DNA from 3 places in the Cobetia sp. PS-4MA genome. Region 3 is predicted to be linked to each of the others. Evidence: predicted binding sites of a transcription regulator. Region 3 holds the regulator's gene; each other region holds the start of a gene.
What was found. Region 3 encodes FNR, which switches genes on or off when oxygen is low (the NO sensors DNR and NnrR bind a similar motif). Its sites were predicted from a motif close to TTGATNTANATCAA; they were not measured.

Region 1: clpB (ATP-dependent chaperone ClpB) is a predicted target of FNR. The motif match lies at 8,666-8,679, and genes of this name have one in related genera.
Region 2: AC26AR_RS08935 (cytochrome ubiquinol oxidase subunit I) is a predicted target of FNR. The motif match lies at 7,422-7,435, and genes of this name have one in related genera.

The regions. Positions count from the first base shown of each region.
Region 1 is NZ_CM173107.1:3,733,112-3,743,072, reverse strand. It holds gene AC26AR_RS15720 (pilus assembly protein) at 1-1,651, shown strand, start outside; gene AC26AR_RS15715 (type IV pilin protein) at 1,763-2,278, shown strand; gene thiO (glycine oxidase ThiO) at 2,393-3,538, shown strand; gene AC26AR_RS15705 (PP0621 family protein) at 3,595-3,858, opposite strand; gene AC26AR_RS15700 (NAD+ synthase) at 4,039-5,673, shown strand; gene AC26AR_RS15695 (outer membrane protein assembly factor BamD) at 5,826-6,617, opposite strand; gene rluD (23S rRNA pseudouridine(1911/1915/1917) synthase RluD) at 6,724-7,677, shown strand; gene pgeF (peptidoglycan editing factor PgeF) at 7,717-8,496, shown strand; gene clpB (ATP-dependent chaperone ClpB) at 8,824-9,961, shown strand, end outside.
Region 2 is NZ_CM173107.1:2,094,460-2,104,420, reverse strand. It holds gene AC26AR_RS08980 (F0F1 ATP synthase subunit gamma) at 1-296, opposite strand, end outside; gene AC26AR_RS08975 (F0F1 ATP synthase subunit alpha) at 293-1,909, opposite strand; gene AC26AR_RS08970 (F0F1 ATP synthase subunit delta) at 1,899-2,777, opposite strand; gene AC26AR_RS08965 (F0F1 ATP synthase subunit C) at 2,782-3,030, opposite strand; gene AC26AR_RS08960 (F0F1 ATP synthase subunit A) at 3,027-3,881, opposite strand; gene AC26AR_RS08955 (N-ATPase subunit AtpR) at 3,878-4,276, opposite strand; gene AC26AR_RS08950 (AtpZ/AtpI family protein) at 4,258-4,668, opposite strand; gene AC26AR_RS08945 (F0F1 ATP synthase subunit epsilon) at 4,749-5,156, opposite strand; gene atpD (F0F1 ATP synthase subunit beta) at 5,153-6,658, opposite strand; gene AC26AR_RS08935 (cytochrome ubiquinol oxidase subunit I) at 7,693-9,099, shown strand; gene cydB (cytochrome d ubiquinol oxidase subunit II) at 9,104-9,961, shown strand, end outside.
Region 3 is NZ_CM173107.1:311,911-321,871, reverse strand. It holds gene AC26AR_RS01490 (1-aminocyclopropane-1-carboxylate deaminase/D-cysteine desulfhydrase) at 1-131, opposite strand, end outside; gene AC26AR_RS01485 (FAD-dependent oxidoreductase) at 350-2,377, opposite strand; gene AC26AR_RS01480 (AraC family transcriptional regulator) at 2,696-3,811, shown strand; tRNA gene AC26AR_RS01475 (tRNA-Asp) at 3,970-4,046, opposite strand; tRNA gene AC26AR_RS01470 (tRNA-Val) at 4,051-4,127, opposite strand; tRNA gene AC26AR_RS01465 (tRNA-Asp) at 4,178-4,254, opposite strand; tRNA gene AC26AR_RS01460 (tRNA-Asp) at 4,295-4,371, opposite strand; tRNA gene AC26AR_RS01455 (tRNA-Val) at 4,449-4,524, opposite strand; gene AC26AR_RS01450 (alpha/beta family hydrolase) at 4,739-5,569, opposite strand; gene AC26AR_RS01445 (cbb3-type cytochrome c oxidase subunit I) at 5,720-7,159, shown strand; gene AC26AR_RS01440 (cbb3-type cytochrome c oxidase subunit II) at 7,156-7,815, shown strand; gene AC26AR_RS01435 (hypothetical protein) at 7,812-8,090, shown strand; gene fnr (fumarate/nitrate reduction transcriptional regulator Fnr) at 8,447-9,196, shown strand; gene AC26AR_RS01425 (fatty acid cis/trans isomerase) at 9,295-9,961, opposite strand, start outside.

The sequences.
Region 1 (9,961 bases), 580 kb from region 3:
TGGTGGCAACTCCACCGATGACCATGTGAAGGCCGCGATCGAGTGGTTACGGGGCAGCGATGAATACGAAGGTGATGGCCTGCGCAATCGCACAGGCGTTCAGCTGGGCGACATCATCGGCTCGTCGCCTGTCGTCGTGACACGTGATGACTCGACGACGCAGGGTAGTGTCTTCGTCGGAGCCAACGACGGCATGCTGCATGCCTTCGACCTCGAGACCGGTAACGAGCAGTTCGCCTACATTCCGGAGCTGCTCTACAGCGAAGAGGACGACGCAGGGCTGGGGTATCTGACCGACCCGGGCTATCAGCATCGCTACTATGTCGATGGCGAGGTACGGCTGGCCAGCCTGGATGGAGAGGAATGGCTGGTATCCGGTCTTGCCGGCGGTGGGCGCGGCCTGTTCGCGCTCAATGTCACCAAGGCCGTGGCCGGTGACGACTTCGATGAAGATGATGTGGTGCGCTGGGAATTCGGTGCCAGCGACGACGATGACATGGGGCATGTCTACGGCAGCGCGCATATCGTCACATTGAACAACGGCGACAGCGCGGTGCTGGTCGGCAATGGTCTGGAAACGGCCGATGAGAAAGCCGCGCCGACGTTGTTCGCGCTGGAGCTTGATGGCGTCAATGCCGGCGGCGTGATCGCCAAGCTGTCTCCCAGCGGGGTGACCGGTGGACTGGCAAACCTGCAGGTCGCGGACCTCGACAGCAATGGTACCGTCGATTTCGCCTATGGTGGGGATCTGCAGGGACGGCTGTGGAAGTTCGATCTCAGTGATGATGACAGCAGCAAGTGGAGTGTCACGCGGCTGTTCACGGCCTGTGCTACCAGCCTGACCGGTGGGGAGTGCCAGACGGATGCGCTGCAGCCGATTACCGTCAAGCCGACGTTGAGCCGCTACTCCGGAGGCACGCAGACCATGTCTTCGCCCAACCTGCTGGTGTCCTTCGGAACAGGGCAGGACATGTACGCTGATGCCGAGGACGAGGCCTGGATCACCCAGAGCCTCTACACCGTGCTGGATGCTGGTGGCAGTCATACCAGCTTGATGCGCAGCAACCTCGAGGAGCGGACTTTCGTCAGTGGCAGCTACACCAACGGCGAGCTGACAGGCCGGACCCTTGGCGGCGACAGCTTCAGCTATTACCCCAGCCAGCTGGAAGATCAGGACAGCGATCGCTTCGGCTGGTATCTGGATCTGGATGCCTCCGAGCAGGAAGAGCTGGTCGAGCCGGCCAACCTGCTCTCCAACCTGGTGGTCTTCTCTACCAGCACCTCCAGCACGGGGACCAACTTCTGTGAAAGCACCGGGGGCGGCTGGCTGGTCGCGCTGGATACCGAGACAGGGTTGCCGACCTACGATGACAGTGAAGGCAGCTATGTGACCATCTTCGATTTCAATCAGGATGAGGCCTTCAGCGCCGATGATCTGGTCGGCACCATCATCGACAACACCGTCGCCGTCGGCAATGTGGTCGTCAGCGTGAAACTGAGCGGTACGCCGACGTCCAGCGTCAGTGTCGGCAATACGGTCTATGTGGGTAGCAGCTCATTGGGAACGGTAGAAGGCACCGTCTCATCCTACGACCTGAACGTGTCCAGCTCGACGGATACCGGTCGTGTTTCCTGGTATCAACTGCGCTGATCGCATTGCATCTGTGATGCATGCCCCCGACGCCGTCACGCTCTCTCAGAGTGTGGCGGCGCCTTCACTTCCCAGCAGTACCTTCAAGCCCCCCTTTCAAGGAAGATCTTCATGGCCAGCTTTCTCTCTCTAGGCGCTAGCCTGCCCCGCAGCGCCCTGTCTCGCAGTGCTCTGTCCCGCAGTGCTCTGTCTCGCAATGCGCTGTCTCACCGCAGATACGCCCGCGGTTTCACGTTGACGGAAATCATGATCGTGGTCGTCATCGTCGGCATCCTCGCGGCGATCGCCTACCCGAGCTATCAGGATCAGGTAATCCGCTCACGTCGTGCCGATGGGCAGGCGGCACTGATGTCATTGGCCCAGGCTCAGGAGCGCTACATGGCGCGTTGCGGTGGCTACGCGACCAGCATCGCCGGTGACAGCGATTGTGACGAGGAGGGGCTGGGGCGCGCCACCGAGTCGCCGGAAGGCTATTACGCCCTGAGTTTGGAGGATGGCGCCACGACGACCCGCTTCACGCTGATCGCGACTGCGGTGGCGCCTCAGAGCGCCGATACCGATTGCCCTGCGCTGACCCTCACCAATACCGGCATCCGCGACACGACCGGCGATGGCGATTGCTGGTAGCAGTGGCGAGAGCGGCCACGGCGCGATGCTGGATTGGGCGCGGCTCGCTTGCACCGCCTTGCGGGCGGCGTATTCTGGAAGCCTTTCCCGGTCTTGAGGCAGGAGCGAACAGGCGTGAATGACTTTGTGGTGGTAGGCGGTGGCGTGATCGGCATGCTGACTGCGCTGGAACTGGCGGATGGCGGTGCCGAGGTCACGCTGGTCGAGCGGGGCCAGTGTGGGCGCGAGGCATCCTGGGCGGGCGGCGGTATCGTCTCGCCGTTGTATCCGTGGCGTTATAGTGCGCCGATCTCACGCCTGTCTGCCTGGTCGGAAGGTTTCTACCCCACGTTGGCCGAGCGCCTGATCGAGACCACCGGCATCGACCCCGAATATCGCCAGCAGGGTCTGCTGTACCTGAATGTCGAGGATGCCGAGCAGGCACTGAGCTGGTCCGAGGAATACGCCAAGCCGCTGACGCGCGTGGAGGCTGACTTTCTTTACGACAAGGCACCGGCCGTCGCGCCCGGTTGCGAATCGGCGCTGTGGATGCCGACGCTGGGCAGCATCCGCAATCCGCGCCTGGGCAAGTCACTGCGCGCCGCTCTCGATGCCCACCCGCGCGTACGTCTGCTCGAGAATGTCGCGGTGCAGGGCATTCTGCTGCAGGACGACACCGCCATCGGCGTGCAGACCGCCAATTCAGTGCTGTCCGCCGGACAGGTCGTGGTCTGTGGGGGCGCCTGGAGTCGCGAGATTCTGAGTAAGGCGGGGCTGGCGCTGCCGGTGCGGCCGGTACGCGGCCAGATGGTGCTGTTCAAGGCACCCAAGGGGCTGGTGGAGCGCGTGGTACTCAAGAATGGACGCTACGTGATACCGCGGGGCGATGGGCGCATCGTGGCGGGTTCCACGCTGGAGGAGGTCGGCTTCGACAAGGCGACCACCCTTGAGGCGCGTGAGTCGCTGATCAAGAGCGCCTGCGAGATCATCCCGGCGCTGGCCGAGTGTGAGGTCGAGCATCACTGGGCGGGGCTGCGTCCCGGTTCGCCGACCGGCACGCCGTTCATTGGTGCCGTGCCCGAACGCCGCCACCTGCACGTCAATGCCGGTCACTATCGCAATGGCCTGGTACTGGCGCCGGCCTCGACCCGCCTGCTGGCGGACCAGTTGCTGGGGCGTACGCCGATCATCGACCCCACCCCCTACCAGCCCGAGACCTTGCTGGGCGAGATCGCCACGCTGGAAGCCTCGTCCCAGCCAGACGCGACGCGCTGGGCCTGAGCATCGTCATGGCGTCTTCCCCCTCGAGCCTTCGTCTCGAGGGGGAAGACAGTGCGTTACTTGCGTGGGCCCTCGTCGAGGAAATGCTGCTGGTGCTCCTGACAGCAGAAGTGCAGCGCTTCATGGCGGATGGCGTCATTTTCCGGCAGATGCAGATCGCAGTAGGCGCAGCGCACCATGTTCTGGGCCTCGCGCTCGGCAGGCTGGCCGTCATCGTGGTTGTCCTGGCTCAGCTTCCATTGGCGATACATGCGATAGAGGCGCAGGCCTGCCCAGAACAGGACGACGAATACCAGCAGACGGATGATCAACAGGCTCATTCCTATATGACTCCCAGATGAGGCGGCGCGCGTGGCTTTTTGCCAGCGGCGCGACCTTGCGGGACAATGGCGGCCATCATGAGACTGATGAGCCGGTGCACGGCTCAGCAGTCTGAGCCAGATGTCTGGCCACAGTGTACTGGCCCCTTATCGAACCGCCAATCGAGAGATCCTTACCGCATGCAAGATCTGACTCTGGTGATGGCCCAGCTCGACCCGCTGGTCGGTGATATCCCCGGCAATACCGAGCGTGCCATCGAAGCCGTCCGTGAAGCGAGTCTCGAGCACAAGGCCGACGTCGTCGTGCTGCCCGAGCTGTGTCTGACCGGCTACCCGCCGGAAGACCTGTTGCTGCGCGAATCCATGGAGGCACGACTCGACGAGGCGCGCGCGCGGATGGCCAGCAAGGTCGCGCGTGGCGTGATGGTCATCGTCGGCTACCCCGGCATGCGTGACGGCAAGCGCTACAACCTGGCCGGCGTGCTCAAGGATGGCGAGTGGATCGCCGAGTACGCAAAGCAGGCACTGCCCAACTATCAGGTCTTCGATGAGCAGCGTTACTTCACGCCGGGCTCCGAGGCCTGCGTGGTGGAATGCCGCGGCGCCCGTCTGGGTATCGTGATCTGTGAAGACCTGTGGGATGGCGCGCCCGTTCGTCAGGCACGGGATGCCGGCGCGGACATTCTCGTCAGCCTCAATGCCTCGCCCTATCATCTGGAGAAGCCGGCCGAGCGCAATCATCTGTTCGCTCAGCGGGCGGCCGAAGTGAAGTGTCCACTGGTCTACGTCAATCAGATCGGTGGCCAGGACGAGCTGGTCTTCGATGGTGGCTCCGCCGCCATCGATGCCGAGGGCAATACCTGCGTGCAGGCACCCTGGTGGGATGTCGGCCTGATGCCGGTGCAGTTCCTCAAGGAGGAAGGCGGTAGCTGGGCGCCGCAGAGCGGCGAGATCGCCGAGCTGCTGTCACCGGAAGAGTCGCTCTACTGTGCACTGGTCACCGGCCTGCGTGACTACGTCAACAAGAGCGGCTTCAAGGGCGTGGTGCTGGGTCTCTCTGGTGGCATCGACTCCGGCCTGTCGCTGGCGATTGCCGTCGATGCGCTGGGCGCGGACCGCGTGCATGCGGTGATGATGCCGTACCACTACACCGCGGACATCTCCAGGGAAGACGCTGCCGAGCAGGCGACACTGCTGGGCGTGAATTACGAGGTGATGCCCATCGCGCCGATGGTCGAAGCCTTCACCGAGACACTGGCGGAGAGCTTTGCCGGCAGTGAGCGCGACACCACCGAGGAGAACCTGCAGTCACGCTGTCGTGGCGTGCTGCTGATGGCCATCTCCAACAAGAAGGGCCTGATGGTGCTGACCACTGGCAACAAGAGCGAGATGGCGGTGGGTTACGCCACGCTCTATGGCGACATGGTCGGTGGCTACAATGCGCTCAAGGACGTCTACAAGACCTGGGTATTCCGTCTCGCCAACTGGCGCAACACCATGGGCCCGGCGATTCCGGAGCGTGTCATCACGCGTCCGCCGTCCGCGGAGCTCGCCGAAGACCAGCTCGACAGCGACTCGCTGCCGGACTACGACACCCTGGATGCGATTCTCACCCATTACATCGAGGGTGACATGAGTGCCGAGGCGATCATCCGTGCCGGTTTCGAGGAAGAGGATGTCTATCGTGTGGTGCGTCTCGTCGACCGCTGTGAGTACAAGCGCCGTCAGGCACCGGTGGGCGTGCGTGTCACGCCGCGTGGCTTCGGGCGTGACCGTCGCTACCCGATCGTCAATGGCTGGGCGGCCGGCGACTGAGGCAACTCATGTCCGGTGTCAGGGATTGCGGATTCTTTGCGCAAGCCGCTGAAAGCGCCTGAGTCCGACGATTCTGGCCATGCTGACAGCACGAAAAAAGCCCGTGATCGGTGATCACGGGCTTTTCGATGGTGAGGCGGGAAGCCTGATCGTCAGACGGTCAGGTCATCCGCCTTCACGTAGCGCGGCTCGAAGGTACGGCCATCCAGACGCTTGTTGTCCGGATCATTCTGGATCAGCACCTTGAGCGTCTCGCTGGCGCGGTCGCGCAGACCGAGGCCCAGATAGCCTTCGACCATCACGGCCAGCGCATCGCGAGTGGCAGGAGTGTTAGGGTAGTGCTCGATCACCCACTCGCCACGCTTCACGGCGGCCAGATAGGCCTGCTTGCGCAGATAGAAATCCGCTGTCTGCAGCTCGCCACGCGCGAGTACGTTGCGCAGATAGATGATGCGCTGACGCGAATCTGCGGCGTAGGTGCTGTTGGGGAAGCGGCGCACCAGTTCGCCGAAGTCGACGTAGGCGTCCCGCGTCGCACCGAGATCCCGCTTGGAGATGTCGATCAGGTCCAGCGATTCCAGGCTGAAGCGCCCTGCACTATAGGCTGCCAGTCCACGCATGTAGTAGGCATAATCGACCTGCGGGTGGTCCGGGTGCAGCCGAATGAAGCGGCTGGCCGCCGCGCGTGCGGCTTCCCAGTTGTCCACCTGGTAGTAGGCGTAGATCAGCTCCAGCTGCGACTGTTCGGCATAGCTGCCGAACGGGAAGCGAGTATCCAGTGCTTCAAGTTGCTGCACGGCGGAGTTGAAGCGGCTGGTATCCAGGGAAACCTGAGCCTGACGGTACAGCTCCTGCTCCTGAAGATCCGGTGCCGGCTCGTTGGACGCACAGCCGACCAGCAAGGTGCTGGCCAGGGCGAAGGCAGTCAAGGGAAGGGCGCGCATCGGTTTCCTCATCTCGGGCAATCCATGGCGGGCATGCTAGAATCCGCCGATCCGCACTCACTATAAAGCAAAGGCCCTTTCCTGCGAAACGGCCTCAGAGAGCAATATGGCAGACACCATCAACCGCGAAGAGCGGATCCCGGAGGCGATGATTGGCATGCGCCTTGATCAGGCCTGCGCCGAGATCTTCTCCGACTATTCCCGCGAGCGCCTCAAGCACTGGATCAAGACCGGTGCCTTGACCCTCGACGGTGCCGCTGTCAAACCCCGCGAGAAGGTCTATGGCGGTGAACGTCTGGCCCTGACCGCCGAGCTTGAAGAAGAAGTCAGTCATGGCCCCGAGGACATCGAGCTCGAGATCGTCTTCGAGGATGACGACGTGCTGGTCATCAACAAGGAGCACGGCATGGTCGTGCACCCGGGGGCCGGCAATCCGGATGGCACGCTGCTCAATGCCATCCTGCACCATTGTCCGGGCAATGCCATGCTGCCGCGTGCCGGTATCGTGCATCGTCTCGACAAGGACACCAGTGGCCTGATGGTGGTCGCCAAGTCGCTGACCGCCCAGGCGGACCTGGTCGAGCAGCTGCAGGCGCGTACCGTGTCTCGCGAGTACGATGCCGTCGTGACCGGTGTGCTGACGGCGGGCGGTACCGTGGATGCGCCCATCGGGCGTCACCCCAAGGATCGCAAGCGTCAGGCCGTGACCCATAGCGGCAAGATGGCGATCACGCATTTTCGCGTGGTGGAGCGCTTCCGGGGTCATACCCATATCCGCTGCAAGCTGGAAACCGGGCGTACCCACCAGATCCGTGTGCACATGGCGCACCAGCGCTATCCGCTGATCGGGGACCCGGTCTACGGAGGCCGTCTGAAGCTTCCGCCGGGGGCCAGTGACCCGCTCAAGGAGCTGCTGCGTCAGTTCCCGCGTCAGGCGCTGCATGCCCGTCGCCTCGCCTTCATCCACCCGATCACGGGCAAGGAAGTCGAATTCCGCGCCGAGATGCCGGGTGACATGCTGGTCTTGATCGACTATCTCAAGGAAGACATCGCCCGCTGAGGGGCTCGGTTCGCGTATCCCATCGCGCCAGGAGAGGTTATGCACGACGACAGTCTACGCCCGACCCTGATTCTGCCGGACTGGCCAGCACCCAGTCCGGTGCAGGCCTTCGTGACCACGCGTGAGAGTGGCCCGAGTCAGGGGCCATACGCTGGCTTCAATCCGGCGCGGCATGTCGGGGATGATCCGGCGATGGTCGCGCGGGTGCGTGATCTGCTCGCGGCGGAGGTCGATGATGGTCGTCCACTGGCGTGGCTGGATCAGGTGCATGGGACTCAGGTGGTGGATGCCTTTGACGTCTGTCACGCCGATGAGCGCCATGAGGCGGTGCCACCACGTGCTGACGCCTGCATCAGTACCGGTACGGGGCAGGCCTGCGTGGTGATGACGGCGGACTGCCTGCCGGTGCTGTTCTGTGATCGTCAGGGGACGCGGGTCGGGGTGGCGCATGCGGGCTGGCGTGGCCTGGTGGAAGGTGTGCTGGAAGCCACTGTCGCTCGTCTTGGAGATGACCCGGGCGAGCTGATGGCCTGGCTGGGCCCGGCGATCTCCAATGCCCAGTTCGAGGTCGGCCCCGAGGTGCGTGACGCCTTTATCGCGGATCTCCCCGAGGCCGACGACGCCTTCGAATCCAGCCCCTATCGGCTGGGCCACTACATGGGCGACCTCTACAAGCTGGCTCGCCTGCGGCTGGAGCGTGCGGGGGTCGGTCATGTCAGTGGCGGTCACTTCTGCACTGCCTCGGAATCGCGCTTCTACTCCCATCGCCGTGATGATGGCGTGACGGGGCGAATGGCCACGGTGATCTGGTTACGCTGATAGCGTGAAATGGAGACCTGGCCGCCGCGATGCACCGACGCTCGGCAAGCCGAAAGACGAAAGCGCCCCGTTGACCTGATCGCTCAGGTTGGCGGGGCGCTTTTCCGTGTCGAGCGGAAGCCCCTGGCGACATCTTCAGGCGCTGAAGGCCAACCTGCTGCAGGGGAACCTGATCTGGATCATGCTTCGCGGACAACATGCTGCGTTGCCGCAAATCACGCCTTGAAAGCGACCCCCCAGCCCCCCATCTCTAGGGTTAGATACGAAATGTTACAGGCGAAGCTCCTGAGAAGAGGAGTACCGCCATGACTCTCAGGAGAAGGCACCATGCGCATCGACAAACTCACCAGCAAGCTGCAGAACGCGCTTGCGGATGCCCAGTCGCTCGCCGTCGGGCGAGGCCACAATGAAATCCATCCCCAGCACCTGCTGCTGGCCCTGCTGGAGGACCGCGATGGCGGTCTCAAGGCGTTGGTCAACAAGGCGGGCGGTGATGCCACCAGCTTGATGAGCGGGCTCAAGCGTCAACTGGATGACCTGCCCACCGTGTCCCAGTTCGACGGCAATGTCGCGCCTTCCCAGGCGCTCGGCAAGCTTCTGAATCTGGCCGACCGCGAAGCCCAGAAACGCGGCGATCAATACATCGCTTCCGAGCTCGCGCTGCTGGCCGCGCTGGAGCTGGGCGGTGATCTCGGCAAGTTGTTCACCTCCTCGGGCATCAAGAAGCCCGCCCTGACCTCCGCCATCGATGCACTGCGCGGTGGCGAGGCGGTGGGAGATGCCGACGCCGAGAACAATCGCGAGGCACTCAACAAGTACACGATGGACCTCACCCAGCGTGCGCGCGACGGCAAGCTCGACCCGGTGATCGGGCGTGACGAGGAGATTCGTCGCACGATTCAGGTCCTTCAGCGTCGCACCAAGAACAACCCGGTGTTGATCGGTGAGCCCGGTGTCGGCAAGACCGCCATCGTCGAGGGGCTGGCCAGCCGTATCGTCAATGGCGAGGTGCCGGAAGGCCTCAAGAACAAGCGTGTGCTGTCTCTCGACATGGGCTCGCTGCTGGCGGGGGCCAAGTTCCGCGGTGAGTTCGAGGAGCGCCTCAAGTCCGTCCTCAAGGAGCTGTCGCAGGAAGAAGGCCAGGTCATCCTGTTCATCGATGAGCTGCACACCATGGTCGGCGCGGGCAAGGCCGAGGGCGCGATGGATGCCGGCAACATGCTCAAGCCGGCGCTGGCGCGTGGCGAGCTGCACTGTGTCGGTGCCACCACGCTTGACGAGTATCGCCAGTACATCGAGAAGGATGCCGCGCTGGAGCGTCGTTTCCAGAAGGTGCAGGTGGATCAGCCCAGCGAGGAGGACACCATCGCCATCCTGCGTGGCTTGAAGGAACGCTACGAGGTGCACCATGGGGTGGATATCACTGACAGTGCGATCATTGCGGCCGCGCGCCTCTCATCGCGCT
Region 2 (9,961 bases), 1.8 Mb from region 3:
AGCACCAGTGCCGTGCCGGGAGCAGACTGCTCGATCGCGACGTTCTGAGCAGGAGAGACGCCATGGGGAAGGGTGTCAGCATGCCGCGATGAACGACTCGGTGCGACGGTGTCCTCCGGCGGCATTGAATATGCCAGAGCGCTTGAGATCAGCTCGCTGTAGCGATCCACGGCTGCCACCTGAGCCTTGGCGATGCGTGCCCGCGCGGCGGCAATGCCCTTGATGGCGTTGACCACGGCCCCCAGCTGCTGCACTCCCTCGATGCGGGCACTGATATCGGAGAGACGTTCTGTCATGAGATGTCCTCCGACGTCGATGCCGCCCCGGTGTTGGCCTTGCCATCAGACTCATGCCCTCCAGGGGGCCCGGTGTCTGGCGGATTGCCTTGTACCGCAGTGGTGATCAGTGGCTTCATCATGTTGAGCAGTGCTTCGCGGGTGTCATCCTGCATCCCGCCCTCTGCAAGTGCCGGGGAACAAGGTGATTGAAGCGAACGATCCGTCTGAGCCTCACGATCCAGTGCGTCTGGCAAGGCAGCACGCAAGGAGGCGAGTGCCGGCGGCGACAGCGTATCCAGCAGTCCGGCATGCAGGGCGCTCAGCAGTGCGACCTCGTCGATGAGACGCAGCGGTTGATGTTGAGGCTGGCGGAGAATCGCGCGAATGCACTCCCCCCTGCGAAGCTGGTCACGCACGTGACCATCCGGCATGCCGCCGAAACGCGTGAAGACTTCGAGTTCCAGAAATTGCGCGTAATCCAGCCGCAGCGTACCCGCGGCCTTGCGCAGTACTGGCGCTTGGGTCTTGCCGCCGACACGACTGACGCTCAAGCCGACATCCACTGCGGGTTTCTGTCCTTGATGGAAGAGCGCGGCGTCCAGCACGATCTGGCCATCGGTGATCGAGATCAGGTTGGTCGGAATATAGGCCGATAGATTGCCGGAGTCGGTTTCCGCGATGGGCAGCGCGGTCAGCGAGCCGCCGCCCTTGGCAGGAGATAGCTTGGCGGCGCGTTCCAGAAGGCGAGCGTGCAGATAGAAGACATCCCCGGGATAGGCCTCGCGGCCGGGTGACTGGCGTGTCAGCAGCGCAATCTCGCGGTGGGTGGCCGCATGCTTGGAAAGATCATCGATCACGATCAAGGCATGCTGGCCCGTGTCGCGGAAATGCTCCGCCATCGTCATGCCGGCATAAGGGGCAATCCACTGCAGGCCTGGCGCCGAGGCCGAGCCTGCGACCATCACGATGCAGCGCGCAAAGTTGCCCTGAGAGGTCAGCGCATCAATGGCACGTCGCACGCTGGACGTCTTCTGGCCGACCGCGACATACAGACAGATCATGTCACTGCTGCGCTGCGCGATCATCGTATCGATGGCCAGCGTCGTCTTGCCGGTGGCGTGATCACCGACGATGAGTTCGCGTTGGCCGCGGCCGAGGGCGAACAGCGTATCGACGGCAATGATGCCGGTCTGTACTGGCTCGGTGACCAGGTCTCGCTCGATGATCGACGGAGCCGGGCGCTCGATGGGCAGGGTCTGCGTGGTGACGATCTCCCCCTTGCCATCCAGCGGACGCCCGAGGGGGTCGATCACGCGTCCCAGCAAGGCGTCACCGACCGGCACCTTCACGACATCTCCCGTGCCGCGCACGGTGTCTCCCGCCTGGACAGCCGTGCTGGTGTCCAGCAGCACGCAGCCGATGCTGTCATCGTTCAGCACCTGCGCGAAGCCGACCTGGCCGCCTGAAAATTGCAGCACTTCCTCCAGCCCGACATTCTCGAGCCCGGAGATCATCGCGACGCCGTCACCGATTTCCTCGACGCGTCCGCGATGCTCGGTCTGGGGAGCAAGCGTCGTGTGTTGCAAGGTGTCTTGCGCGTTCACGCGCCACGCCGGTGTGTCAGCTGACATGCTGCGTCTCCCGCGGGCTGCTGGCGGAGGGAGGTGTCGGCATGGCTTCAAAGGCCTTGGCCAGCACGCTGAGGTCTGATTGCCAGCTGTTGTTGAGGGCAAAGTGCGCACTGCGCAATTCCACTCCCCCCAACAGGGCCGGCTCGACCTCAAACCTCAGGCTGGGCAGGGGGTCCAGCTCGCGCGTGAGGAGATCTTTCAGCTCCGCCTGTTGGGTTGCTGACAGCTGGGCTGCAGTGATGATGCTGAGCACGTTGTCTGACGGTGCAGTGTCAGCAAGCTCGCGCGTCATGGCAGCCTCTGCCCCCCTTGCCGAGTGGGCGGGGGGCTGCTTCGCTGCCGGGGCATGCTGAAGCGCCCCTGTCAGGGCATCACGCTCATGCCGGGTCAGTGTGGTGATTTTGTGGTGCAAGCGCTCACGGAAGGCGGCATGGACGGCGGCGTTATCCAGTGGCGCAAGCAGTCTTGCGGCAATCGCTACCGCCAACGACAGGGCATGCTGGGTGTCTTGCTGACGTGTGAGGTCACTCTCGCGCGTGATGGCGTCGTGAGCACTGCTCAGCAGTGCTTCAGCCTGCTGGCGCGCCTGGGCGAGCGTCTCACGACCTTGCGCTTCGGCCTTCAGGCTTGACTCCTTGAGCAGGGCGCTGCGCTCTGCCGCGATGTTGGCATGCGCCGCATTCAATGAGGCAAGATGTCTGTCCGCCTCGGTGTGCGCGTCATCGGCGGCGTCGAGCGTGGCCTGTGCCGTTGCGCGGCGCTGCTCGATGGCCTGTGAGACAGGCTTCCACAGCACGCGCGAGAGCAGCCAGATCAGGATGAGCACGTTGAGTGCCTGCAACCCGATTCCCCACCAGTCGATAGTCATCAGTTCACGCCAGCAATGGGTTGGCAAACAGCAGCAACAACGCGATCACCAGGCAGTAGATAGCAGTGGTCTCTATCATCGCCAGGCCAACGAACAGCGTACGCGAGATCGTATTGGCGGCCTCCGGCTGGCGAGCGATGGCGTCCATGGCGGCGGCCACGGCACGGCCCTCCGCGAGCGCTGGCCCTATGGCGCCGAACGCCACGGCAAATGCTGCGGAGATGACACTGGCAAAGGCGATCCAATCCATCATGAGTTCTCCTGCTGGGAAGTCGATGTGCGAGAGGTGGGCTGCTGGGACCCAAGTGGTTGAGGCGTGACTGGTTGAGGCGTGAGTGGTGGGACGACAGTCTGATGCGCACTGTCCTTGTCCTTTTCCCTGTCTCCGTCTCCGTCCCTGGCACTGGTCCTGGAATCGGAATCGGGCTCGGAATTGAAAGACGCGCGGCCTTCCTCGACCGTCGAGGCAATGAAGACCAGCGCCAGGATGGCGAAGATGTAGGCCTGTACCAGACCGGTCAGAAGATCCAGCGCCATCAGGGGAATCGGTACCAGCAGTCCTGCCAGTGATGCGACGATGCCGATGACGAAAACGCCACTCATCACATTGCCGAACAGGCGGACGAACATGGAGAAGGTACGGGTGAGACTCTCCAGAATGTTCAAGGGAATCATCACCACATTGGGCGCCGCGAACGACTTGAGATAGCCCTTGACGCCTGCGCCCCGAATGCCGAACCAGATGATGGACACGAAGACGAGCAGGGCCAGCGCGGCATCCGTTTCCATCTGGGCAGTCGGAGGTTCGACCCCGGGGAGAAGCGATGACAGGTTGGCGACCAGAATGAACAGGAACAGCGTGCCGATGAAACTGCGATACGGTGTTGGCTCAACGCCACTGGTCTCACGGATCTGCACATCGAGAGTCGATACCAGCAGCTCCAGTGCTACCTGGCGTCTATCGGGTATCAGGGTCAGGCGGCGTGTCATGCCCCAGGCGCCTGCGACCAGTACGGCCATGATGACCCAGGTCGTGATGATGGCGGCCGTGATGGGCACGGGGCCCAGATGAAAGAGTGCCTCTGACGTCAGCGGAGAGTTCACCTGTCGTCCTCCCTTGCAGGCGTGCCTGACGAGCAGGCGGCGTGCTGAGACAGGGCTTGCGTCACGCCGTCAGTTGCCGAGTGGCTGGGGGGCGAGGATGGGCGATGCACCATCAGCCCCTTGGTGATGAGTATTCCTGCCAGCGTTGCGAGTAGTGCAAGCGCCCCTGCCTGCACGGCGACATGGAGACCGACCACCATCAGCCCAAGTCGGGCCAGTGTCAGGGCCACTGCCCATAGGGGATGACCACGAGTCACGACAAGTTCAGTGGTCATTCGCAGCATACGGAAGTAGCCATATCCCAATGCCATGCCTGCCAGCAGACACACTGGCAGCAGTACTGACATGGACTGACCCTGCATGAAGTCGAGTGCCATCATCGCGCGTTCATCCATTTCCAGGCACTCCAGCCCCCCAGGCAGACGCCGGCCATCATCAGGGGGGCGCTCCAGAACAGCGCCGTACCCGCGCGCTCATCCAGCCAGCGACCGGTATAGAGCCCTGCCAGGGTGGGCGTGATGACAATCCAGCCCAGTACGCCTATCTGCGCCAAGCGGCGTCCCACGGAAAGATCCCCCTCACGTTGCCACTGGGCATGGCGAGTGCGACGCTGGCGCACGGCCTTGACCAGTGGGTCCCGTTCGCTCGCCGCACCCTGCGCCTGCGTTGCGGCGCCGTGGCGCTGGGTGTCCTGGGAGGGGCGTTCTCGTGAGCCGTGATCAACGCTCTGATGGGGACTCTGTCCAGCACTCTGATGACTGTCGGAAGGCTTCTTGTCGTGTTGCATTCGCGCAAGTCCCCGGTGGGTGGGAGGGCGGCATGAGCGTCGTGACGCGGCATGGGGCGCAGCAGATTGCGCGCGGGTCGTCATCGAAATTCTCCCGAGTCTGCCGATGACGTGCGTCGGCGAATGATGTGACGCAGCGCATTGAGTTGGAGACGCATGCTCTCGACGTGCTCCGTTCGCTGCGTATCGGCATCGGCGCGGAAACGGGCCAGTACCTCGCTGTCCAGCGTGTCCAGGTCATCACCCAATACGGCTTCTCGGGTGGCGATGTGGATCTCGCCGCGACTGACATTCAGCACGCCGCCTCGGATGGCACAGAAGTGCTGGGACTCGCCTTCACGCCAGCTGAGCGCCGAGATTTCCAGCGCTGTCAGGAATTCGCTGTGACCCGTGAGGATGCCGAAGCTGCCACTGGCGTCCTCGGCGCGCAGGCTGTCGATCTGTCTGTCAGCGATGAGGGTCAGTGGCGTCACGATGATGAGTCTCATGACGACGCTCTCCCGGTGACCTTGGTAGCTGCCGTGTCAGTCGCCTGGCTCGTCGCTCTGGCCTGCAAGGTCTCGCGCTTGTGGCGTGCCTCCTCCAGCGTGCCGACCATGTACAGCGCGCTTTCCGGCCAATCATCTGTCTCGCCGGCGAGAATGGCTCGACAGCCTGCCAGAGTCTCGGTGAGCGCCACACTGGCGCCGGGTGTGCCGGTGAATGCCTCCGTGACCATGAAGGGCTGGGTGAGGAAGCGTTGCAGTCGCCTGGCACGCGTGACGATCTGACGATCGGCGGCACCCAGCTCCTCGACCCCGAGCAAGGAGATGATGTCGGCCAGCTCTCGAAAGCGGGCCAGCGTTCGGCGCACGGTATCGGCCGTCTCGTAGTGGATGTCGCCGACGACCAGTGGGTCCAGCAGCATCGATGAGGAGTCCAGCGGATCGATGGCGGGATAGAAGCCCTCTGCCGCCATGGCGCGCGAGAGCATGATGACGCAGTCCATGTGGCTGGAAATGGTGGTGACGGCTGGGTCGGTAAAGTCATCCGCCGGCACGTAGACGGCTTGAATGGCCGTGACTGCCGACCCGGCAACAGAAGCGATACGCTCCTGCAGGGCAGCGACTTCACTGGCCAGTGTCGGCTGATAGCCCACGCGTGACGGCAGCCTGCCCAGCAGGCTCGAGACCTCCGCGCCGGCCTGTACGAAACGGAAGACGTTGTCCATCAGCAGCAGCACGTTGCGATGCTGTTGATCACGGAAATACTCGGAGATGGCCAGTGCTGTCATGGGCACACGCCAGCGAGCGCCTGGTGGCTCGTTCATCTGGCCATAGACCAGCACGCTGCGCGCCAGTACGCTGGACCCTGCCATTTCGGTCAGCAACTCATGACCCTCGCGTGAGCGCTCTCCAATGCCCGCGAAGACGGAGATTCCTGCATATTTCTCGACCATGGCGCGTATCAGTTCCATGACCAATACGGTCTTGCCCACCCCTGCGCCGCCAAACATGGCCGCCTTGCCGCCCTGTGCCATGGGCATCAGCAGGTCGATGACCTTGATGCCGGTCTCGAACATTTCGCTGGACCCTATCTGCGATTCGAGCGGTGGGGCCGTGGCATGAATGGAGCAGCGTGGTGTGTCACCGGGCAGGGGCGGGCCGTCATCACGTGGCTCACCCACCACATCCAGCAATCGCCCGAGCACGGCTTCGCCGACCGGTACGCGTATGGGGCGACCTGATGCCTGCACTGCGACGCCCCGTGCGAGCCCCGCCGTGGATTGGAACGCTACGGCACGCAAGGTGGTCACGCTAAGGTGACTGTGCACCTCGAGTATCAGTGTCGTCGGCTTGCTCCACTTCACGATGAGCGCCGAATTGATGGGTGGCAGTTCCACGGCTTCAAAGGTGACATCCACCACCGCGCCACGCACGGCGCTGACTCGCCCGATGACCTCACCAGATCGGGCAGATTCAGACCTGTCCGGGCATGGCTGAGCTGACATGGTGGTATCTGTCGTCGACAGTGGTGATGAAGGTGAGGGTGAAGAGGAAGAGGAGAGAGAGGGCGCCAGGAGGTGTGGAGCCTCAGAATAAGCGGGCGATGAAGCATCAGATGAAGAGGCCGACAGCGCTGAGGCACCTGAGGGTGATCCATTGTCCTGCATGGCGCTATCGACGCTGTGCGTGCCATGCGTCAATTGGCTGGAAGAAGGTGCCTTCATGTCGACTTTCTCTCCTGAAAGGATGCTGATCACAGAGTCCAGTCTTCACGTCTCTTTTGCCATCATGGCGTGTTGATCATGTTGCGTTTTTTCATGTCTCGAGCCGTGTCGATGATGAATTTTCTGCCTGTCTACCCGGGGAAATACCGCAGTGCACAATAATTCGCATTTCGATGTCATTTCCTGACCTGTCTGAACAGACGCCATATCGTGTGTGGAGTGCCGCTGTGGCCTTCGTTTGGACAGTCACGACGTCGACACGGCCTTGACATGGCAATGACATTTCAGGGTTTGCTGACATTTCAGGGTTTGCTGACATCTCGAGGGAGAAGTGGAGGCTGCCGGGAAAATCCTTTCGACGCTGTGGTCAAAGGGTGTGGTCACTGACGTTGCACGGTGCTGGGCGCATTGCCAGTAACGGCTCGAATGGGTCGGTCAGCCATGGGAGGGAAGATCACGCCTCACAGGTATAGGCAAGTTGCATCCCTTCGGCATGCAGAGTGTAGTCAAGATTCATCGGGCATTATGCGCACTGCCTTCTACCTTGATGTACATCAAGATTTGTTGGTTATTTCCAGGGGGGAAAGCGGCTTTCAGTGTGGCATTTTGTCCTGCGACAACATGCTATGCGACATCGTCGCCGTCTCTTTCTATGATATTGATCATAGTCAAGAGATGGAAAGAGTCGTGAGTTTTTGCTAATGGTGTGAAGCCGTGACCCATCACGGTTCGCCCGTGAACCTGTCGCCGGGCAAGTTCCCGCCAGAAGGAACATGCCCAGCCATCCTGATGATCGTTATCGTGAGGAGTTGCCCATGGAACTGGATCCCGTGATCCTGTCGCGAATACAGTTCGGATTTGTCGTGTCATTCCACGCCGTCTTTCCGGTGTTCACCATCGGATTGGCTTCCTATGTCGCCTTGTTGCACGGTCTTTATTACAAGACCGGCAATGCCGCCTGGGACCGACTTGCCGCCTTCTGGGTGAAGGTGTTTGCCGTCGTGTTCGCCATGGGGGTGGTCTCGGGCATCGTGATGGCCTTCCAGTTCGGTACCAACTGGAGCAACTTCAGTTATGCCAGCTCCAACTTCATCGGGCCGATGCTCAGCTATGAGGTGGTGACGGCGTTCTTCCTTGAGGCAGGCTTCCTCGGCGTGCTGCTGTTCGGGCGTGGCAAGGTGCCGGAAGGGGTCCATCTGTTCGCGGCCCTGATGGTGGCGCTGGGCACCTTCATCTCCGCCTTCTGGATTCTCTCCACCAACAGCTGGATGCAGACACCGGCGGGAGTGGAGATGGTGGACGGCCACTTCTTCGTCAAGGATTGGGCCGCTGCCATCTTCAATGCCTCCCTGCCGTATCGCTTCGCCCACATGGCGATCGCCTCCTTCCTGACCGGTGGCTTCGTGGTGGCGGGGGTGAGTGCCTGGTATCTGCTGATCGGGCGCGATGTCGACGCCAACAAGCGTGCGCTGTCCATGTGCATGTGGCTGCTGCTGGTGCTGGCACCGGCGCAGGCGGTGGTGGGTGACATGCACGGCATCAACACGCTGGAGCATCAGCCGACCAAGGTCGCCGCGATGGAAGGCAACTGGGAGACCCAGTCGGGCGCGCCGCTCCTGCTGTTCGCCTGGCCGGACAAGGAGGCGCAGATGAACCACTTCGAGATCGCGATCCCGAAGCTGGCCAGTCTGATCCTGACCCACGACCCCGATGGCGTGGTGCCGGGGCTCAAGGAGGTCGCACCTGACAAGCAGCCGCCGGTGTGGTTCGTGTTCTGGTCGTTCCGCGTGATGGTGGCGATGGGGCTCTTGATGATCGCCGTGGCCTTCATCGGTGTCTTCCTGCGCCGCGATGGCAAGCTCTATCGCTCGCGTCCCTTCCTGCAGACGTTGCGTCTGATGTCCATCGCGCCGTTCTTTGCCGTGCTGGCGGGGTGGTTCGTGACCGAGGCCGGGCGCTCGCCGTGGCTGGTCTACGAGATGATGACCCAGCAGGAGGCCGTCACGCCGTCACTCACCGGCTGGATGGTGCTTACCACGCTGATCGGCTATTTCCTGGTCTATCTGGTGGTCTTCGTGACCGGCAGTTACTACCTGACCCGCGTCATCCGCGGTGGCATGCAACCGGAACTGCCCCATGACGATGTTGAGACCGCGATGCGCCCGCTGTCCGCCGCGCACGAGAGTCTGGACGATGATGCCAGCCGCACGGTAAGGAGTTGAGCTGATGGAAATGATCAATCTGACAATGATCTGGGCGCTGATCATCGGCTTCGGCGTCATGATGTACATCCTGATGGATGGCTTCGATCTGGGGGTGGGCATCCTGTACCCCTTCGCACCCGATGAGCACGCCCGTGACGTGATGATGAACTCGGTCGCGCCCATCTGGGACGGCAACGAGACCTGGCTGGTGCTGGGCGGGGCCGGGCTGCTGGCCGCCTTCCCGGCGGTCTACACCATCCTGCTGCCGGCGCTGTATCTGGGGGTCTTCCTGATGCTGGCGGGGCTGATCTTCCGGGGGATCGCCTTCGAGTTCCGCTTCAAGTCCTCGCGCAATCGTCACTGGTGGAACATCGCCTTCAGTGGCGGCTCCTTCCTGGCGACCTTCTGTCAGGGCGTGGTGGTCGGCGCCTACATCCAGGGCTTCGCCACCGAAGGGCATGTCTACGTGGGCGGCGCCTTCGACTGGCTGTCACCGTTCACCGTGATCACCGGGCTGGCGCTGGTGGCGGGGTATGCGCTGCTGGGCGCCACCTGGACCATCATGAAGAGCGAGGGCGAGGTACAGGAATGGGCCTATCGCATCACGCCCAAGCTGCTGGTCGCCGTACTGGTGGGCTTCGCGGTCATCAGCCTCTACACCCCGTTCGTGGATGAGTATGTGCGGGAACGCTGGTTCGACCATCTGGGCGTGTTCTGGGTCTTCCCGGTGCTGGCGCTGTGCTGTGCGGCGCTGATCTGGCGGGCGGTCAACAAGCGTCAGGAAGGGCAGCCCTTCGTCGCGACGCTGGGACTGTTCCTGTTCACCTATCTGGGACTGATCTTCAGCAAGTGGCCGTATCTGGTGCCGCCGGACATCACC
Region 3 (9,961 bases):
GTGACAGTCGCTGAAGACGCGACAGCAGCAGGAGAGGAGAGCGCACCTTGAGGCGCGGACAGGACCGTGGCGCCATCCGGCGGCAGAGTCTCGTCGGTGGATTGGCGAGAAGCGGCTGCGTGCGATGACATGAGCGAGTCCCATCGTGGTGATGCGCCGTGAGAACGGCAGAAGGCGGAGAGACGACAAGGCCATCACGGCCGTCATTGTCACGCAGACACGACGGCCGTGATGGCCACTCTCAGTCTAGGCAGAGCTTCGGCTCAACTCAACGCTGAATATCCCCATCTCGCCGACACTCGCTCCGCCACGAAAGGCGCCCCGGCCAGCCGAGACTCCCGGGAGCGGGCTAGAGGGCTGCGGCCGCCATGGTGCCCTGCGCGATGGCGCGCTTGGCATCCAGCTCAGCGGCTTCATCGGCGCCACCGATGATGTGCAGCTCGATCCCTGCCGCCTCCAGGGGCGCCTTGAGCTCCAGCACCGACTCCTGGCCGGCACACAGCACGATACTGTCGAGCGCCAGATGCTGGACCTTGCCATCAATGCTGACGGTCATCCCCTCGGCATCGATGGACTGATAATCGCAGCCCGCCACCATCTTGACTCCGCGCTGCTTGAGGGTGGCCCGGTGCACCCAGCCGGTCGTCTTGCCCAGATGCTTGCCCGGCTTGGAGGTCTTGCGCTGCAGCAGCCATACCTCACGAGGGCTCTCGCCGGGCATCGGTGTCTTGAGACCGCCGGCGGTGCTGACCGAGAGATCCACCCCCCACTCCTCGCACCACAGCTCGCCATCCAGCGAGGGTGACGGCTCACGATGCGTCATCAACTCCGCCACATCGAACCCGATGCCTCCCGCACCGACCAGCGCCACACGTCGCCCCACTCGCTCCGGAGCACGAATCGCCTCGCCATAACTGAGCACCTGGCCACGCGAGATGCCCTCCTCGATACCGGGAATCGCGGGCGTACGCGCACGCACGCCACTGGCCAGGATCACGGCATCGAACGCTGCCAGCATCTCCGCGGTGGCACGCGTATTGAGCCGAACCTCGACACCATTGCGTGCCAGCGCCTCGTTGAAGTAGCGCAGCGTCTCGTCAAACTCCTCCTTGCCCGGAATGCGGCGCGCGAAATTGAACTGCCCGCCGACTTCCGCCTGCGCCTCGAACAGCACCACCTCATGACCACGCTCTGCCGCGGTGACGGCCGCCGACAGACCTGCTGGACCACCTCCGACCACGGCGACACGCCGCACGCGGCGGGCAGGCTCGATCACCATCTCGGTCTCGTGGCAGGCTCGCGGGTTGACCAGACATGAGGTCAGCTTCATCTGGAAGGTGTGATCAAGACACGCCTGGTTGCAGGCGATGCAGGTGTTGATGATCGCGGCATCATCCGCCTGCGCCTTGCTGACCCACGCCGGGTCAGCGAGGAACGGACGCGCCATCGACACCATGTCGGCATGTCCCTCCGCCAGTACCGACTCGGCCACGTCCGGCATGTTGATGCGATTGGTGGTGATCAGCGGCAGACTGAGCTCCGCCTTCATGCGCTGGGTCAGTCCGGTGAAGACGGCACGCGGCACACTGGTGACGATGGTGGGCACTCGTGCCTCATGCCAGCCGATCCCGGTATTGATGAGGCTGGCACCGGCCGCCTCGATGGCCTTGCCCAACGCGACCACCTCGCTCCAGGTGCTGCCCTCATCGACAAGATCCAGCATCGACAACCGATAGATGATCAGGAAATCCTCGCCCAGCGCCGCGCGGATGCCCGCGACGATCTCCACCGCCAGACGGATGCGATTCTCGAAGCTGCCACCGTATTCATCCTCACGCTGGTTGGTCCGTCGACAGATGAACTGGTTGATGAAGTACCCTTCGGACCCCATCACCTCGACACCGTCATAGCCCGCTTCGCGTGCCAGGGTGGCACAGCGTACATAATCCGCGATCTGGCCTTTCACTTCCTCGGTGCTCAGCGCCCTCGGCATGAAGGGGTTGATCGGGGCCTGAATGGCAGATGGCGCGACCTGATCCGGAGAATAGGCATAGCGACCGGCATGCAGGATCTGCAGGCATATCCGCCCGTCCTCGGCATGCACGGCATCGGTCACTTCACGATGACGCTGCGCCTCCTGCGAGGTGGTCAGCTTGGCCGCCCCCTGCATGACCGCGCCCTCCGGGTTCGGGGCGATCCCTCCCGTGACGATCAGGGCGACACCATGACGGGCACGCTCGCGATAGAAGGCCGCCAGGCGCGTGAAGCCATTGGGAGCTTCCTCGAGCCCGGTATGCATCGACCCCATCAGCACGCGATTCTTCAGCGTGATGTGTCCCACCTTCAGCGGACGGAAGATATTCGGATAGGCAGTCATGGCGCTTGCTCCTTGCCGTCGCACTGGCGTGGCCGTCAACCGGACCCTGGGACACCAGTACGCGGAACTCATCAGGTCGTCATTGTCATCTTGTCGCCTTGCGTTGCTCGTGCACGTTGGCGGTAGACACGTCAGGGCGACGCACACCCAAGGCAAACAGTCGTATGAATCTCGATACGCTCAGTGTAGTGCATCGTCGCTTGCACTCAATGCGCCTGTAGGACACATTGATATCCTTGCAGGACATGCCCTGAGCAATATCCGGCCGACGGCAAGCCTCGCGCTTGTCTCCCCGACCTCTCGACACGAGCCAGCCCCATGCAATTAGGAGAAGTCTCGGTCAGCCTGGCGCACCTCGTTGCACGTGCCCTGGACGCGCGCAACGTGCACGCCGAGCCCATCATGCAGCCCTACACGGGCTGGCCGCTGCCGGACGACGGAGATGCCCGGATCGGCATCGCTCGCTACATGCGACTGGGCCATGCCGCCATCACTGCCAGCGGTGATGAACTGTTCGGCCTGGAGATGGCCGCTCAGATTCGCCCGGGAGACTTTCTGCTCCCCGGACTTGCGTGTGCCTGCGCCCCCACTCTGGCGGCAGGACTGACGTTGCTGTGCGAGGCTGAGGCACTTTACAGCGACAACAGTCGTGGGCATGGCCATTTCAAGCGCCAGGCCACCGGCGGCTGGCTGAACTTCTACTCCCTCGCTCCCTACAATGCCTACAACCGCTTCGTGGTCGACAGCGTGCTGGGAGGCTGGTGGCATCTGGCTCGCCAGCTGAGTGGCGATGCCTTGAGCGATGCATCGCTCGAGATCGATTACACGATCCCCCGCTCGCCGGAGGACAGCTCTCCGCTCACCCCCTCACCAGACGATATGCATGAGCAGATGGAGAAGCGCTGGCGCTGGCGATATGCCCGACGCCTGGGCCTGCCTGCGAGCCAGTTGCACTTCGCGACAGGCCGCAATCGGCTGTGGCTGCCAGACAGAGTATTGAACGCCCCTACCGTGCAGGCAGCACCGGTCGCCTTTGCCCAGCTTCGTCAACAGATCACGGAGCGACTGGAGAGCCGTCAGGGCCCTCATGACACGCTGTCACGCACACGACGTGCCATTGCCATGCGGCTTTCGGGGCGCGCACCCGGACGCGACGAGATCGCAGCGGCCCTCAATCTGCACCCGCGTACCCTGGCCAGACGACTCGCCGCCGAAGGCTGGCACTACGAGGGGCTGCTGGATGACACACGCCGCGCACTGGCCGAGCGTTATCTGCGTGACACCCATCTGAGCCTGAAGGAAATCAGCTGGGTACTGGGATTTGCCGGTCCGGAAAGCTTCCAGCACGCCTGCAAGCGCTGGCACGCCAAACCACCGGGTGCATGGCGCAGACAGCACCGCGCATCCAGCCGAACGGATAGCTCACGGACCTGAAACACGAAAAAGGGTCGAACGGGAGACGAGGAGACGTCCAGAAGGAAGGCAACAGCGAGGAAGGCAACAACGAGGAAGGCAACAACGAGCAACTTGCTGGCCAGAAACGCGAAAACCCGAGCACGAGGGCTCGGGTTTCACGAATTCTGTAGATCGAGTGGCGGACTGGACGGGACTCGAACCCGCGACCTCCGGCGTGACAGGCCGGCATTCTAACCAACTGAACTACCAGTCCACATTGGTGGGTGATACTGGATTCGAACCAGTGACCCCAAGCATGTGAAGCTTGTGCTCTAACCAACTGAGCTAATCACCCAACACAGACGATCCTTGCTGCAAGCAGCGGTGACATCGCGTCATTCTGAATGGCGGACTGGACGGGACTCGAACCCGCGACCTCCGGCGTGACAGGCCGGCATTCTAACCAACTGAACTACCAGTCCATTCAGAACAACTCAACATCGGGCGCATGACAAACGGTAGTGGCGGACTGGACGGGACTCGAACCCGCGACCTCCGGCGTGACAGGCCGGCATTCTAACCAACTGAACTACCAGTCCACTGCAACGTTTGCTTCTGCTGACGAACCAGGCCATTTAATCAAGTAACGCTTTGATAAGCAATAACTTTTTTCAAATGGTGGGTGGTACTGGGTTCGAACCAGTGACCCCCAGCTTGTAAGGCTGGTGCTCTACCAACTGAGCTAACCACCCCTGTCTCGTTGGCGCTGCATTCTACGGAATCCGCCCCATGAGTCAATACTTTTTTTACAGGAAGTTTCAGAATACTCCTCGACAGGGTCTTGATAAGACTGGATTTTCCCAGCACCACTCACCTGTAGCCCAGCAACCATCAGCATTGTGTCAACATTCTGACATCAGGATGCCACGAGGGAGAAAATTCGTGTCGCTCATGGATTGACACCCATCAGCGCAATGCAGGGTGTGCAAGGATCGCTGCCACCGCTGAGCGAATCAGTCCCTCACGCGTCTTGCCGCTCGCCTTGCGAGGCTTGAAATCATGCTCGCCATCCTCCAGCCAATGCAGGCTGATAGTGCATGGCAATCCGTAACCTTCGACTTCCTCGCGATGACCAAAGGGATCTCGCGTGCCCTGGCAGATCACGCCCGGGGCATCAATGGCCGCCAGATGCTCGGTTCGCAGCGTGTCCGGCTTGCCGGTCGGGTGAAAGGGATAGCCCAGCGCATACCAGCCCAGGGGCGACATTCGACGTGGGCCTGATGAGGGGGCTGGCATGCCTCGCCCCTCCAGCCCCTGCATCACATGCGAGGCCACGCGACTCCCCATGGACTTGCCACCAAGCAATACCGGGCATGTCGCCAGAGACGCTCTGGCGGCAAGACTGGCAGCCAGCGCCTCATGCCAGCGCGTCATTTCCTCGATCAGCCCGGGCAGCCGCGGCGGCGGACGACGGCGTGCCTCGCAGCGCATCTTGACGAGGTAGGCGAAGTCGAATCCCAGCCATGCCGCCCCCTGGTGTGCACAGGCCTTGCCGAACCGCTGATGGAAATCGGTCTCGCGTCCGGCGCCCGCCCCATGGGCATGCAGCAGAATCACCTGCCGAGGGCTGCCATGAATCTCCAGCGGACCGAACGAGGCCACCCAGCCTCGCCAGGGACCGCGCGCCGCCAACGCCTCCTCTGACAGCTCCAGACGCTTTTCCAGCTCATCGGCGATGGCGTCAAAGGAAGCGACCTTGAAACCTTCCTCGGCGTAGGGGGTGGGAACGGCCGCCACATTGGACGCATCCCGATCTTCGTCCGATGATGAAGTGACAAGAGACACTCAGTGTCCTCCCTGGTAGCTGAAATGAATGCTGAATCGTCTCGTGAGTCGTGCTCTCTTCAGGAGAGCACATCGCTGTTCACTGCATGATGAGGTCATGACATGGGCACAGCACCTGATGGAGCAGGCGCCTCTCACGAGGTGATTCGCCAATTTGGCACGACGGCCATTCTTTCAGGCGCCGTCAGTCTATTGCTGGCGGCATGGCTGACCGCCGTGCAGTTGTGGCCAACCCTGGCCCCGCCCATCGCCTGGCTGAGCCATGGCCGTCTCGCCATTGTGCAACAGCATCTGCTGCTCTTCGGCCTCGGCGGCTCGGCATTGATTGCCAGCCTGTATTCACTGGTCAATCATGACACGCAAGCCCGGCCAGGCCAGCGGCGTCTCCATCGGTTCACGCTGCAGGCCTGGCAGACGATTCTCGTGCTTGGCAGCATATCGATTGCCGCGGGCTTCGCGTCGGGGCATGGCCAATCCGAATATCCTTGGCCACTCAACCTGTTGATGCTGGCAGTGTGGATCGCGGTCGCGTGGCTCTTCCATGTCAACTGGAAGGCAGGACCGACAGCGCGCCTGCCCGTGGCTGGCTGGTGCTTCATTGGCTGTCTGGTGATGATACTGATGCAGCATACCCTGCTGTCACTGGCGGTGCCCCTGGGCCCGCTGACATCGTTACCCATGTTCTCAGGCAGTCTGGACGCGCTGCTGCAGAGCTGGCAGAAGGGAATGCTGCCCGGCGGCATGCTGGCACTGGGCTTCATTGCCATGGCGTATCAGGCACTCTCGGGACTGACCCGCCAGCCCCTTCACTCTCACCGTCTGGCCATCATCAGCTTCTGGCTGCTGGTATTGCTGCTGCCCTGGAGCGGCGCGGCGCTGCTGCATGCCAGCGCCCTGCCCCAGTGGAGCCAGGCGCTGGGAATGGCGATGGGGCTCCTGCTGCTGGCGCCGGGACTGGCCATTCCTCTCAACGGCCTGCTGACCATCAAGGCGGACTGGCCCTCCCTGCGCCATCATCCTCAGACCTGCCTGCTCGGCGCGGCCCTGCTCTTTCTGGCCATCAGCGTGATGGAGCATGTGGCACTGTCCATCGCCCCGCTCAACGACATGACCTTCAGCGCCGCCGGCAGCCTCTCGCCGGCCGGCACACTGGGCGTCATCGGTCTGGTCAGCGTGCTCATGCTCTACCGTCTGCGGCTGCCTGAAGCACCCTCGGCGCTGATCATGACCCACGCCTGGCTGGCCATCGCCGGCACGTTGCTCTGCATCGTTGCCAGCTGGACCACCACCCTGCTGCAGGGCAGCCTGTGGCATGCCGTAGACGCAGAGGGACAACCGCTGCACTCCCTCGCCGACGTCCTGGCGGTGGCTCGCCCGCCGATGCTGATGACGCTGGCGGGGCTGAGTTGCTGGGCACTCGGCCTGCTTCTGATGGCAGCGTATCTCCTGCGCGCCTCCCGCCGACCCATCACGCGCCCCTCTACCCAGCAGGCTCGTCACCACATCGGGCATTCACACGCTCGGGGGAGGACACCGGCATGAGACACGTACTGCTCGAACGGCATCCGGGCCTGATGGCCGCGCTCTGCGTGATGGCGGCAAGTGTCGGCGCGCTGGCCCAGTTGCTGCCTCTGGGGTTTCAGGAGGCAAGGCAAGAAGTGACACCGCTGGATGCGCTGGCGCTGGAGGGACAGCGTCTTTACCTGCGGGAAGGCTGCCAGCAATGCCATACCCGAATGGTGCGGGATCTGCCGGGAGACCAGGCACGCCATGCAAGCCGGGACGCCGCCTCCCGCCACCTCATGGAGCGACCGGCCCTGTGGGGCAACGCTCGTCATGGCCCTGACCTGAGCCGCCTCCCGGCGGAACATGATGAGGCCTGGCAACGCCTGCACCTGTACTCGCCGCGCCACAAGGTGGCGGATTCCAGCATGCCGGCCTACCCCTGGCTGTTCGAGCACGCCCTGAGCGGCGAGGGTGTCGCCGAGCGAATGCGGGCCCTGCAGGCGCTTGGCGTGCCCTACCGAGACGACGAGATCCTCGCGGCACCCGCCCGGGTACGCGGCAAGGCCGAGGCGACCGCTCTGCTGGCCTATCTTCAACAGACGGATCCCCCTCGGCACTCATCCGCGACAATACCCGACCCGACAGGGGAGACACTCGCCACACTGACACTGACGACAGGAGCTGCACCATGAACCTGCTGGCAAACGTCGATCTGCCACTGTTCTGGCAGGCATGGATCAGCATGCTCACGCTGGGCAGCCTGGCCTTCTGCACGCTGTTGCTTGTCGGGCTTCGCTCGCGCAGCACCTCACCCGATGATGACCTGCAGGGAGATGGGCCAGGCGACGAACACCGCATTGACGGCACCCCTCAGCCGGACAGGCCGCTGCCGCTGGTCTGGAGTCTGCTGTTTCTGCTCACACTGCTGGTCAGCATGGGGCAGATCGTCATGTCCTTGAGTGGATGATGTCACCTGGCTCTCCCGAGTCGGATGAGGCAGGGCGTCGCAACCTGCCCCTTCGGGAGGTTCTGCGTCTAGAGTCATGCAGGACATCACGACAAAATCAGAATTATCTAATATAATGCGCGCGATTCACGGAGCACTTCACATCCCGCCCCACAGGACGGGGACCCGTTCTGGGAAGTGCGCCTGACAGGTATCATTGACGGACAGCACCGACAGGCAGCAGCGACTCAGTCCATGAGGATGCTGCCTCTCCGTACAGGACCATGGAATCGCCCTGTACCAGGTGTCGCACCCGGACACCCCCACCCGAAACCCGCTCCCCACGAGTTTCGGCGTAATGCCCCAGGAGAGTCACCATGACGGCCCAGACAACGGCATCCCATCGATTGCGTGCGCATGAAGCACGCTGTCAGACCTGCTCGCTCAGCTCACTGTGTCTGCCGCTGGCACTGAACATGGAAGCCATCGACCAGTTCGACTCCATCATTCGGCGCCGCGCGCCGCTCAGAAAGGGCGAGGTTCTCTTCACCCAGGGCGAGCCCTTCGACTGCGTCTTCACGGTGCGCTCAGGCAGCCTGAAACAGATCAACACCGAGAACAGTGGCACGGAGCAGCTCACCGGTTTCTTCCTGCCCAGCGAGCTGGCTGGACTGGATGCCATCGACAGCAATGCCTACCCCGGCAGCGCCGTGGCACTCGAGACCACGACCGTGTGCGAGATTCCCTTCGATCGCCTCGATGCGCTTTCCGCCCAACTGCCGGAACTGCGCACCCAGCTGTTCAAGAGCCTGAGCAAGGAGCTGCATGAGGATCGTCGGATGATGATGCTGCTGTCGCGCAAGACGGCAGATGAGCGTCTGGCCAGCTTCCTGGTCAACCTCTCTCAGCGCTTCCGTCGCCGCGGCTATTCGCCATACAGTTTCCGTCTTTCCATGTCCCGCGCCGACATCGGCAATTACCTGGGACTGGCCGTGGAAACCATCAGCCGTATCCTGACGCGTTTCCAGGCTCAGGGGCTGGTGGATATCCAGGCCCGCGAGGTCCATATCCTGCACCTGGATGGCCTGATCGAGCTGGCAGAAGGAGAGTGTCAGGGCGGTCGCTGAACGCCCGTGATGCCATCTCTCTCACCACGAAGGCCCGCCACATCCTCATGTGGCGGGCCTTCGTGTTTTCCAGACAGCGCCAGGCGGCTCGGAGACGCTCAGCGATTCTGCAGACGGTTGTAATCCAGCAACCCGGCCTCGACGGGACGATCCGCATAATTGGCACGCAGCACGCTGTCCGAGAACTGCCAGAAGCGTGGGTCGGTGCGCCGCACTCCGATATCGGCCATCAGCTGTCGATAATCCGCCTCATCCTTGAGCACGGCGACCCGCCGTGCCAATCCCTGCAGCGACTCGGGTGTCAGATGCCAGAAGGCGTTCGGATAATCCCCGGCCACGCCGCGCAGCACATCCAGCGTATCGCGCTCAGGACGCCGATTGGCTTCCTCATCGAACAGACTGGTGATGTTGGCATGAGCCGAGTTGCGCAGCACGCTGAACAACTGTGGGTGCTCGCTTCCCTCCCGTTCCAGCGCAATGATGGTGACTTCCGGCAGCAGGCTGGCCGCCAGACCACTCACCTCGCTCAAGGCCTTCAATTCGCGGCGCACGGCATCATCCTCCAGCGTTTCCAGGCTACGCTCGTGGACAAGTTCCGGCGCCAGGCGCTCGCGCAGGCGGCGCATCAACCCAATGCGCGCCTTCTCCGGTGAGGAAAGCTCTCCCGGTGTCCAGACGATATCGCTCGGGGCATCAAACTGGGGCGGCTTCTTGAACAGCAGCTTTTCCAGCCCAGAATCCACATCCTGATACCAGCTGTCATGC